3 regions of the Pseudomonas sp. SDO5591_S426 genome follow, and region 3 is predicted to be linked to each of the others. Evidence: predicted binding sites of a transcription regulator. Region 3 holds the regulator's gene; each other region holds the start of a gene.

The links. Region 3 encodes sigma-54, which starts transcription at its own class of promoters, with help from an activator protein. Its sites were predicted from a motif close to ANTGGCATNNANNTTGCTNT; they were not measured.
Region 1: the regulator sigma-54 is predicted to act here: its motif matches at 1,030-1,049, upstream of glnA (glutamate--ammonia ligase).
Region 2: the regulator sigma-54 is predicted to act here: its motif matches at 1,153-1,172, upstream of ACW9JC_RS16785 (flagellar basal body rod protein FlgF).

What each region holds. Positions count from the first base shown of each region.
Region 1 covers NZ_JBSVXD010000166.1:5,951-9,228, forward strand. The annotation lists gene thiI (tRNA uracil 4-sulfurtransferase ThiI) at 1-815, opposite strand, end outside; gene glnA (glutamate--ammonia ligase) at 1,144-2,550, shown strand; gene ACW9JC_RS23985 (DUF4124 domain-containing protein) at 2,717-3,226, shown strand; gene ACW9JC_RS23990 (DUF4124 domain-containing protein) at 3,223-3,278, shown strand, end outside.
Region 2 covers NZ_JBSVXD010000080.1:10,337-13,614, reverse strand. The annotation lists gene flgG (flagellar basal-body rod protein FlgG) at 1-312, opposite strand, end outside; gene ACW9JC_RS16785 (flagellar basal body rod protein FlgF) at 358-1,098, opposite strand; gene ACW9JC_RS16780 (sigma-54-dependent transcriptional regulator) at 1,374-2,933, opposite strand; gene phhA (phenylalanine 4-monooxygenase) at 3,212-3,278, shown strand, end outside.
Region 3 covers NZ_JBSVXD010000091.1:4,881-8,158, forward strand. The annotation lists gene rapZ (RNase adapter RapZ) at 1-140, opposite strand, end outside; gene ptsN (PTS IIA-like nitrogen regulatory protein PtsN) at 143-607, opposite strand; gene hpf (ribosome hibernation-promoting factor, HPF/YfiA family) at 620-928, opposite strand; gene ACW9JC_RS18005 (RNA polymerase factor sigma-54) at 1,003-2,496, opposite strand; gene lptB (LPS export ABC transporter ATP-binding protein) at 2,677-3,278, opposite strand, start outside.

The DNA.
Region 1 (3,278 bases), on a different contig from region 3:
CGCAACATCATACGCTTCAATACTACGCCCATATGACTGTTATCGACTTTGCCGAGAATTTCTCCCAGCACTTCCTCGAACGGCACACTGACAAATAACACGCGTTGGGAGCTGCCGTACTTCTTCCAGATGAAATGCGCGACTTCCATGACGCCCAGTTCGTGGGCTCGTCCGCCCAGATTGAAGAAGCAGAAATGGGCCATCAGGCCGCGGCGCATGATCTGGTAGGCCGCCACGGTGGAGTCGAAACCGCCGGACATCAGCACCAGCGTCTGCTCCAGCGCACCCAGCGGATAACCGCCGATGCCGTTGTGCTGGCTGTGGATCACGAACAACCGTTGGTCGCGAACTTCGATGCGGACTTCGATTTCCGGCTTTTTCAGGTCGATCCCGGCGGCACCGCACTGCCGGCGCAACTGGCTGCCGACATATTTTTCGATATCTATGGAGCTAAATGGGTGCTTGCCAGCACGCTTGCAACGCACCGAGAAAATCTTCCCGGCCAGCGCATCGCCGTAGTGCTGCTTGCACTTTGCAACGATGTCGTCGAAATCGCCCAACGGGTATTCGTCGATTTGCAGGAAGTGCGCGATGCCCGGCATGCAGCTCAGGCGCTCGCCCATCTCTTTCAGGGCCTTGGGATCACTGACGCGGGTTTCCAGCTCGAGGTTGTCCCACACGCCGTTCACCACCACAGCCGGGTCCAGATCGCGGAGCACGGCACGGATGTTCTTGGCCAATTGGCGGATGAAACGCATCCGTACCGGGCGGCTCTTGATGGTGATCTCGGGGAAGACTTTTACGATTAATTTCATGGAAACAGCGCGCGCAGGGCCTGCCGAAAAAGGGGGGCGCGGATTATAGCGGAAATTGCTCAAGGTTTAACCAGTTAATGTGCAGAAGGTTTTGCGCGCACCAAAACAGGTCATTTTTCGATTTTAACGCCACATTGTAGGGCGAGATTTTCCGCATTCAGGCGCTTTGCACCTTTATAAGCGTGAATTTTGGGCAAAAAACCCATGGTGGGGCACTGGCATGCAATTTGCTCCCTTGTGAGGCAGGTTGCCTTGGCAGAGTATTCGCGCCGGCATCACAAACATTTAAGGGCATCCACTACCAGCCCTAATCCACCCGGAGGACAGTATGTCGAAGTCGGTTCAACTCATCAAAGATCATGACGTCAAGTGGATTGATCTGCGCTTCACGGACACCAAAGGCACTCAGCACCACGTGACCATGCCGGCTCGCGACGCGCTGGATGACGCTTTCTTCGAAGAAGGCAAAATGTTCGACGGTTCCTCCATCGCTGGCTGGAAAGGCATTGAAGCTTCCGACATGATCCTGATGCCGGATGACAGCACTGCCGTTCTCGACCCGTTCACCGAAGAGCCGACCCTGATCCTGGTCTGCGACGTGATCGAGCCTTCGACCATGCAAGGCTACGACCGCGACCCACGTGCGATCGCCAAGCGTGCCGAGGAATACCTGAAGTCGACCGGTATCGGTGACACCGTATTCGTTGGTCCAGAGCCAGAATTCTTCATCTTCGACGAAGTGAAGTTCAAGTCCGACATCTCCGGTTCGATGTTCAAGATCTTCTCCGAACAAGGTTCGTGGATGTCCGACCAGGACGTGGAAGGCGGCAACAAAGGCCACCGTCCAGGCGTCAAAGGCGGCTACTTCCCGGTTCCTCCGTTCGACCACGACCACGAAATCCGTACCTCCATGTGCAACGCCATGGAAGAAATGGGCCTGGTCATCGAAGTTCACCACCACGAAGTGGCAACTGCCGGCCAGAACGAAATCGGCGTGAAGTTCAACACCCTGGTTGCCAAGGCTGACGAAGTTCAAACCCTGAAGTACTGCGTACACAACGTTGCTGATGCATACGGCCGCACCGCGACCTTCATGCCTAAGCCTCTGTACGGCGACAACGGTTCGGGCATGCACGTCCACCTGTCCATCGCCAAAGATGGCAAGAACACCTTCGCAGGCGAAGGCTATGCCGGCCTGTCCGACACCGCTCTGTACTTCATCGGCGGTATCATCAAGCACGGTAAGGCCCTGAACGGCTTCACCAACCCGTCGACCAACTCCTACAAGCGTCTGGTCCCAGGTTTCGAAGCTCCGGTAATGCTGGCCTACTCGGCTCGCAACCGTTCCGCTTCGATCCGTATTCCTTACGTGTCCAGCCCTCGCGCTCGCCGTATCGAAGCCCGCTTCCCGGATCCAGCAGCCAACCCGTACCTGGGCTTCGCTGCACTGCTGATGGCTGGCCTGGACGGCATCCAGAACAAGATCCACCCTGGCGACGCAGCTGACAAAAACCTGTACGACCTGCCGCCTGAAGAGGCGAAAGAGATCCCACAAGTTTGCGGCAGCCTGAAAGAAGCCCTGGAAGAGCTGGACAAAGGTCGTGCGTTCCTGACCAAAGGCGGCGTGTTCTCCGACGACTTCATCGACGCTTACATCGCTCTGAAAAGCGAAGAAGAAATCAAGGTACGCACCTTCGTACACCCACTGGAATACGAGCTGTACTACAGCTGCTGATCCGGTAGCGCCAGCGCAAGCGGCGTGACAAAAAGAGGCCTCCTTCGGGAGGCCTTTTTTATGATCACAAATCAAAAGATCTTCTGTACCCAAACATGAACAAGCTGGGCCAACCGCCGCCCCTGACCTATGCTGCAACCCAATGCTTTCGTTTGCGGTTGATTTTATGGGTCGTGCTTTTCTCTTCATCCTGGTGCTGATCGCCCTGCCTGCCGCAGCGCAGATCTACAAGTACACGGACGCCGATGGCAACACCGCGTACAGCAATCAACCGCCGGATGGCGTGAAGGCCCAAACGATCGAGCTGCCACCGCTCAACAGCGTGGAGCCGCAAACCCCTCCAGCAGCACCCACGCAACCCAATACCAACGAACAACCCCAGAACGCCTACGAGGTACTGGAACTGACCGGCCTGCCCACCACCGAAGCCCTGCGCGCCAACAACGGCACTTTCACCGTCAACGTGTTGATCAAACCGCGCCTTCAAGGGCCGCATCTGCTCAGACTGGTACTGGACGAACAACCCTATGGCCAGCCGAGTAATGTTCCGATCCTGCAACTGGTGAACATCGACCGCGGCACGCATAGCCTCGCCGTGCAGGTGATCGACGGCGAAACCGTGGTCCAGCAAAGCCCCAGCGTGACCTTTACCGTGCAACGGGTGCACAAGCCTTGAAGTGTTGGCTGCTGATCGCCTGCCTGTTCGCTCTGCCGGCAACGGCGGAGGT
Region 2 (3,278 bases), on a different contig from region 3:
CTGGAAGAAACCGCGACCGTCGATGGCCATGTCCAGCGGCTGCTCGGTGGTTTGCAGGCTGCCGGCGTTGAAGTTTTTCTGGGTGCCGACAATGCGCACACCGGTACCCAATTGCAGGCCCGACGGCAGTTCGCTGTCCTGGGTCGACTGGGCGCCTGGCTGGCGTTTGATCTGGTAGAGCAAGTCCTGGAACTCGGCACGGTCACGTTTGAAACCCGTGGTCGACACGTTGGCCAGGTTGTTGGAAATGGTGGTCAGGTTGGTGTCCTGGGCGGACAGACCGGTTTTGGCAACCCATAGAGCCGGAAGCATTCGATTCTCCTCGTGCGCCTGTTTTACGGCGCGACGTTCTGATAATTAGCTGATCTGCAAGACCCGAGCCATGGCCTGGTCGTCTTCTTTGGCGGTGTTCATCATCTTGATGTGCAGCTCGAACTGCTTCGACAAGGCCAGCACCGAGGTCATCTCGTCCACGGCGTTGACGTTGCTCGACTCAAGGAAACCGGACACCAGTTTGACGTTGGCATCGGCTTGCGCCGGTTGGCCGTCCTTGGTGTGGATCGAACCGTCCAGGCCCTTGGTCATGTTCTTGATGTCCGGGTTGACCAGTTTGATGCGGTCGACTTCCGCCATCACGCGAGGACCTTCGCCCATCGCACGAATGCTGATGGTGCCGTCTTCACCGACTTCGATCTGCTGCTCGGGCGGCACGGCGATTGGACCGCCATTGCCAATCACCGGCATGCCGTTGCCGGCGCGCAACACACCAAGGGCGTCAACCACCAGACTGCCGGTCCGCACATAGCTTTCGCCGCCATCGGGATTCTGCACCGCCAGCCAGCCATTGCCCTGCACGGCGACATCGAGATCGCGACCGGTTTGCACCAGAGAGCCGGGAGAGAAGTCGGTGGCCGGGCGCTCGGACATGGCAAACGCACGCGCCGGAAAGCTGTCGCCGAACACTGGCATCGAACGCGCCTGCTCCAGGTCTTTCTGGAAGCCGTTGGTGGAGATGTTCGCGAGGTTGTTGGCATGAGCCTTTTGCGCCAGTGCATTCTGGCTGGCGCCGGTCATTGCCACATAAAGGTACTTGTCCACAATCTTTCCTCTGCCTGCCGGACGTTTGCCGCCCACTGCTGTACTGACGAGGCATAAGCAATTTGCAGACCAACTTGTTTTTGGCGGCGCGGGGGCCGGTAAACAAAGGGCTTGAGGGATGTTGAGGGGAATGTTGGAAAGTAGTGAAGACGAAAAACCGGCGGTGTTATGCCGCTTCGCGGCAACGGATCAAAAGATCGCAGCCTTCGGCAAGCTCCTACAGGGGATTGGCGTTCAACCTGTAAGAGCTGCCGAAGGCTGCGATCTTTTGATCTTCAGGAAATGTCTTTGCCCACCTCATAATCCCGCAACTTGTTGGCAATGGTTGTATGCGAAACCCCCAACCGCTTGCCCAGTTGCCGACTGCTCGGATGCTCGGAATACAAGCGCTCCAGCACGGCTTTCTCGAAGCGCCCGACAATTTCGTCCAGCCCGCCCTCCAGCGAAAAATCGCCAAGCGGCTGACGCACGCCATAGTCCGGCAAGCGAATATGCTCGGCCTTGACTGTTCCGCCGTCGCACAGGGAAACGGCCTGGAACAGCACGTTTTCCAACTGCCGGACGTTGCCAGGCCAATGATAGTGACTGAGCCGGTCCATTGCCGCCGGGGCCAGTTTCGGCAGCGGGCAACCGATCTGCCGACTGGCCTGATCGAGGAAGTGCTCCACCAACGGCGGCAAACCGTCGAGGCATTCGCGCAGCGGCGGGATGTGCAGCGACAGCACGTTCAGGCGGTGATAAAGGTCCTGACGAAACTCGCCGCGCGCGCACAGTTCGGACAGGTCAACCTGAGTCGCGCAGATCACCCGCACATCGAGGTAGACCTCTTCATCGCTGCCTACCCGACGGAAGCAACCGTCCTGCAGGAAGCGCAGCAGTTTCACCTGCAAGCGCGGGCTCATTTCCCCGACGCCATCGAGAAACAGCGTACCACCCGCCGTCAATTCCAGCAGCCCGAGCTTGCCCTCGGCCCGCGCTCCTTCGAAAGCACCCGGGCCGTAGCCGAACAGTTCGGTCTCGGCCATGGACTCCGGCAGCCCTGCGCAATTGAGCGCCATCAACGGCGATTGCCCACGTGGGCTGGCCAGATGACAGGCGCGCGCCAACAACTCTTTGCCGGTGCCGGTTTCGCCTTCTATTAATAGCGGTGCATCGAGTGGCGCCATGCGCCGGGCTTCGCGCACCACCGCCGCCATCACTTTGGAGCTTTGGAAGATGCTGTCGAAGCCACGCAATTCCTGCTTGCGCACGTTATAGATGCGTTCGCCGACGCGGTCTGCGCGGTGCAATGTCAGTACGGCACCGGCCATCGCTTCGCTGTCGTCGTGCTCCGATTGCAGCGGCGCGATGTCGGCCAGGAACACATCGCCCTTGACCTTGACCCGCAATCCGTTGATCCGCGATTTGTTGGCGCGCACCAGTTCCGGCAAATCGAAATCTTCGGCATAGCGCGACAACGGAATCCCCGGCACCTCGTCCACCCGCACACCGAGCAACTGCGCCGCCGCACGGTTGGCCGCCACGATGGAGCCACCCATATCGATCGACAGCACCGGAAACTCCAGGGCGCCGAGCAACGCATTGAGCTCCATGTGCCGACGCTCGCTGGGCATCAGCCCTACACGCTTGACGCCAAACACCCCGGCAATCGCCTCGAACTTCGGACGCAAGGCCTGGAACTGGATGTTGATCAGGTTCGGACAGTGCAGATAGATCGCATTGCCATGCTCTCCGCCCACCTCACCGCGAGCGACGTTGATGCCGTACTCCACCAACAGATTGAGAATGTCACGCAGGATGCCGATGCGGTTCTGGCAGTGGACTTTGATACGCATATAAAGGCCCGAACAGAAGTGAATGAGGCCCATTGCAGGAAAATTTCTGCTGAAGCACTCAGATAGTCGTCAAGATTATGTGACAGGTGGAGCACTTTTCCCACCCGCCAATCTCAACATCTGCGCGACAACGGCAAAAACGTAACGGAAACTTTACGATTATTGGAGAATTTTCCTACACGGAGCACTCATCACCTGCTGCCATTGCGCAATTCATGGGTTATTTCTGGGTCCATAGCAGCACATAACAAGAACGAATCCCCTAGCAGGAGAGCAGCATGAAGCAGACGCAATACGTGGCTCGCGAGCCCGATGCGCAAGGTTTTATCGACTACACCGCTGAAG
Region 3 (3,278 bases):
TGAATCAGCGCGCGTTCGGCCAGTTCCGGCAGTAACCCCGCAGGCAAGTTGTCGATGCAGTAGTAACCATTGTCCTCAAGAACATCGAGGGCGGTACTTTTACCTGAGCCGGAGCGACCGCTGACGATGATCAAGCGCATGATTAATGACCGTTTTGCTCGTCCAGGACAACCTGATACAAGGCTTCATTACTCGGGGCGCTGCGCAGTTTTTCGCGCACTTCCTTGCGGTCGAGCATGCTGGCGATCTGGCGTAACAGCTCCAGGTGCGCATCGGTAGCGGCTTCCGGGACCAGTAGAACGAACAACAGGTCGACCGGGGCACCATCGATGGCGTCGAAATCGATAGGGGCGTCAAGGTGCATCAAGGCGCTGATGGGCGAAGTACAGCCCTTGAGACGGCAGTGGGGGATGGCGATGCCGTTGCCAAAACCGGTTGAACCGAGTTTTTCACGGGCGACCAGGCTCTCGAAGACATCCTGCATGGCCAGATCCGGCACTTCGCGATGGATGAGGTTGGCAATTTGCTCGAGGGCTTTCTTTTTACTGCCGCCCGGCACGTTCACCAGGGAACGGCCGGGGGTCAGGATGCTTTCAAGTCGGATCATGGGTAGGGAGTGTTAACGACCGGTAGCGCCCTGGAGGAGGCTCTGGGTCTTTTCCTTATGCTTTTTGAGTTGTTTATCCAGCTTGTCGGTCAGTGCGTCGATCGCCGCGTACATATCGGTATGTTCCGCGTTGGCGACCACTTCATTGCCGGGAATATGCAGCGTGGCTTCGATTTTCTGCTTGAGCTTTTCGACGGTCATCGTGACCTGCACGTTGGTGATCTTGTCGAAATGCCTCTCTAATCGTTCGAGTTTTTCGCCGATGTAGGTGCGAAGAGGTTCGGTCACTTCCAGTTGGTGTCCACTGATGTTGACTTGCATACAGCTTCTCCTTCGTTGCCAGTGCATAAAGCGGCAGACCAGATGATCTGCCACTGGAACGCTGTGGCGTGGCTCTACATCAACCGCTTGCGTTCGCTCGAAGGCGCGATCCCGAGGGATTCGCGGTACTTGGCGACGGTGCGGCGAGCCACCTGAATGCCTTGTGCCTCCAGTAAACCAGCGATCTTGCTGTCACTCAACGGCTTTTTCTGATTTTCAGCGGCAACCAGTTTTTTGATGATCGCGCGGATCGCCGTGGACGAGCATTCGCCGCCTTCGGAGGTGCTGACGTGGCTGGAGAAAAAGTATTTCAGTTCATATATGCCCCGAGGGGTATGCATGAATTTTTGCGTGGTCACCCGGGAAATTGTCGATTCGTGCATGCCGACCGCTTCAGCGATGTCGTGCAGGACCAGCGGTTTCATCGCTTCATCGCCATACTCCAGGAAGCCGCGCTGATGCTCGACGATCTGGGTGGCCACTTTCATCAGGGTTTCGTTGCGGCTTTGCAGGCTCTTGATGAACCAGCGGGCTTCCTGCAACTGATTGCGCATGAAGGTGTTGTCGGCGCTGGTGTCGGCGCGGCGCACGAAGCCGGCGTACTGGGCGTTGACCCGCAGCCGTGGCACAGACTCCTGGTTGAGCTCCACGAGCCAGCGCTCGTTGTCCTTGCGCACGATGACGTCGGGAACGACGTACTCGGCCTCGGTGGATTCGATTTGCGAACCCGGACGCGGGTTGAGGCTCTGGACCAGTTCGATCACCTGGCGCAGCTCATCTTCCTTGAGCTTCATGCGGCGCATCAACTGGCTGTAGTCGCGACTGCCGAGCAGGTCGATGTAATCGGTGACCAGGCGCTTGGCTTCGGCCAGCCACGGCGTTTTGGCCGGCAGCTGACGCAATTGCAGCAGCAGGCACTCGCCCAGGTTTCGGGCGCCGATGCCGGCAGGTTCGAATTGCTGGATGCGGTGCAGGACGGCTTCGATTTCGTCCAGTTCGATGTCCAGTTCCGGATCGAAGGCTTCGAGGATTTCCTCGAGCGTTTCGTCCAGATAGCCCTGATTGTTGATGCAGTCGATCAGGGTAACGGCGATCAGGCGATCGGTGTCGGACATCGGTGCCAGGTTCAGTTGCCACAGCAAGTGGCTTTGCAGGCTTTCGCCGGCGGACGTGCGGGTGGTGAAATCCCACTCGTCATCATCGTTGCTCGGCAGGCTGCTGGCGCTGGTCTGGTAGACGTCTTCCCAAGCGGTATCGACGGGAAGTTCGTTGGGAATGCGTTCGTTCCAGTCGCCTTCTTCGAGGTTATCAACCGTCGGCGCGGTTTCCTGGTAGGAGGGTTCCTGAATGTCAGCGTTGGGCTTCTGTTCTGCGTTGTCGGCCAAGGGGTCGGTGTTATCGAAGTCGTCGCCTTCTTCCTGGCGTTCGAGCATCGGATTGGACTCCAGGGCCTCCTGGATTTCCTGTTGCAGATCCAGGGTCGACAATTGGAGCAGGCGGATGGCCTGTTGCAGCTGCGGTGTCATCGTCAGCTGCTGGCCCATTCTCAAGACTAGCGATGGTTTCATGGCAGGGGCTTAACACCTTATTCGCCGGCGCACATGCGCCATCCACTACAGGGCGCCGAGGCGCCAAACATAAGCAAATTATATGCCCGAAATTGCAGTGTTTGCCTAGAGCGCTGTAACAATAAAAAGATCTTGATTTTTTATCGAGACAAGCGCTCGGTCGACTAGCCAGGCAAGCCCTTACAGGCGGAACTCATGACCCAGGTAGACTTCCTTGACCAAGTCGTTGGCCAGGATGGTTTCCGCGTCACCTTCGGCGATCAGCTGGCCATCGTTGACGATGTAGGCGGTTTCGCAGATATCCAGGGTTTCACGGACGTTGTGGTCGGTGATCAGCACGCCAATGCCTTTGGCCTTGAGGTGATGGATGATTTGTTTGATGTCGCCTACCGAAATCGGGTCCACGCCGGCGAATGGTTCGTCGAGGAGGATGAATTTCGGGTTGGTGGCCAGTGCCCGGGCGATTTCCACGCGGCGGCGTTCACCACCGGACAGGCTCATCCCGAGGTTGTCGCGAATGTGGCTGATGTGGAACTCCTGCAGCAGGCTTTCCAGCTCCTTGCGACGACCGGCCTTGTCGAGTTCCTTGCGGGTCTCGAGGATCGCCATGATGTTGTCGGCTACCGAGAGTTTGCGGAAGATCGACGCTTCTTGCGGTAGATAACCGATACCTGCTTTCGCGCGACCGTGCATGGGCTGGTGGCTGACGTCCAGGTCGTCGATCAGCACGCGACCCTGATCAGCCTGCACCAGGCCGACGATCATGTAGAAGCAGGTGGTCT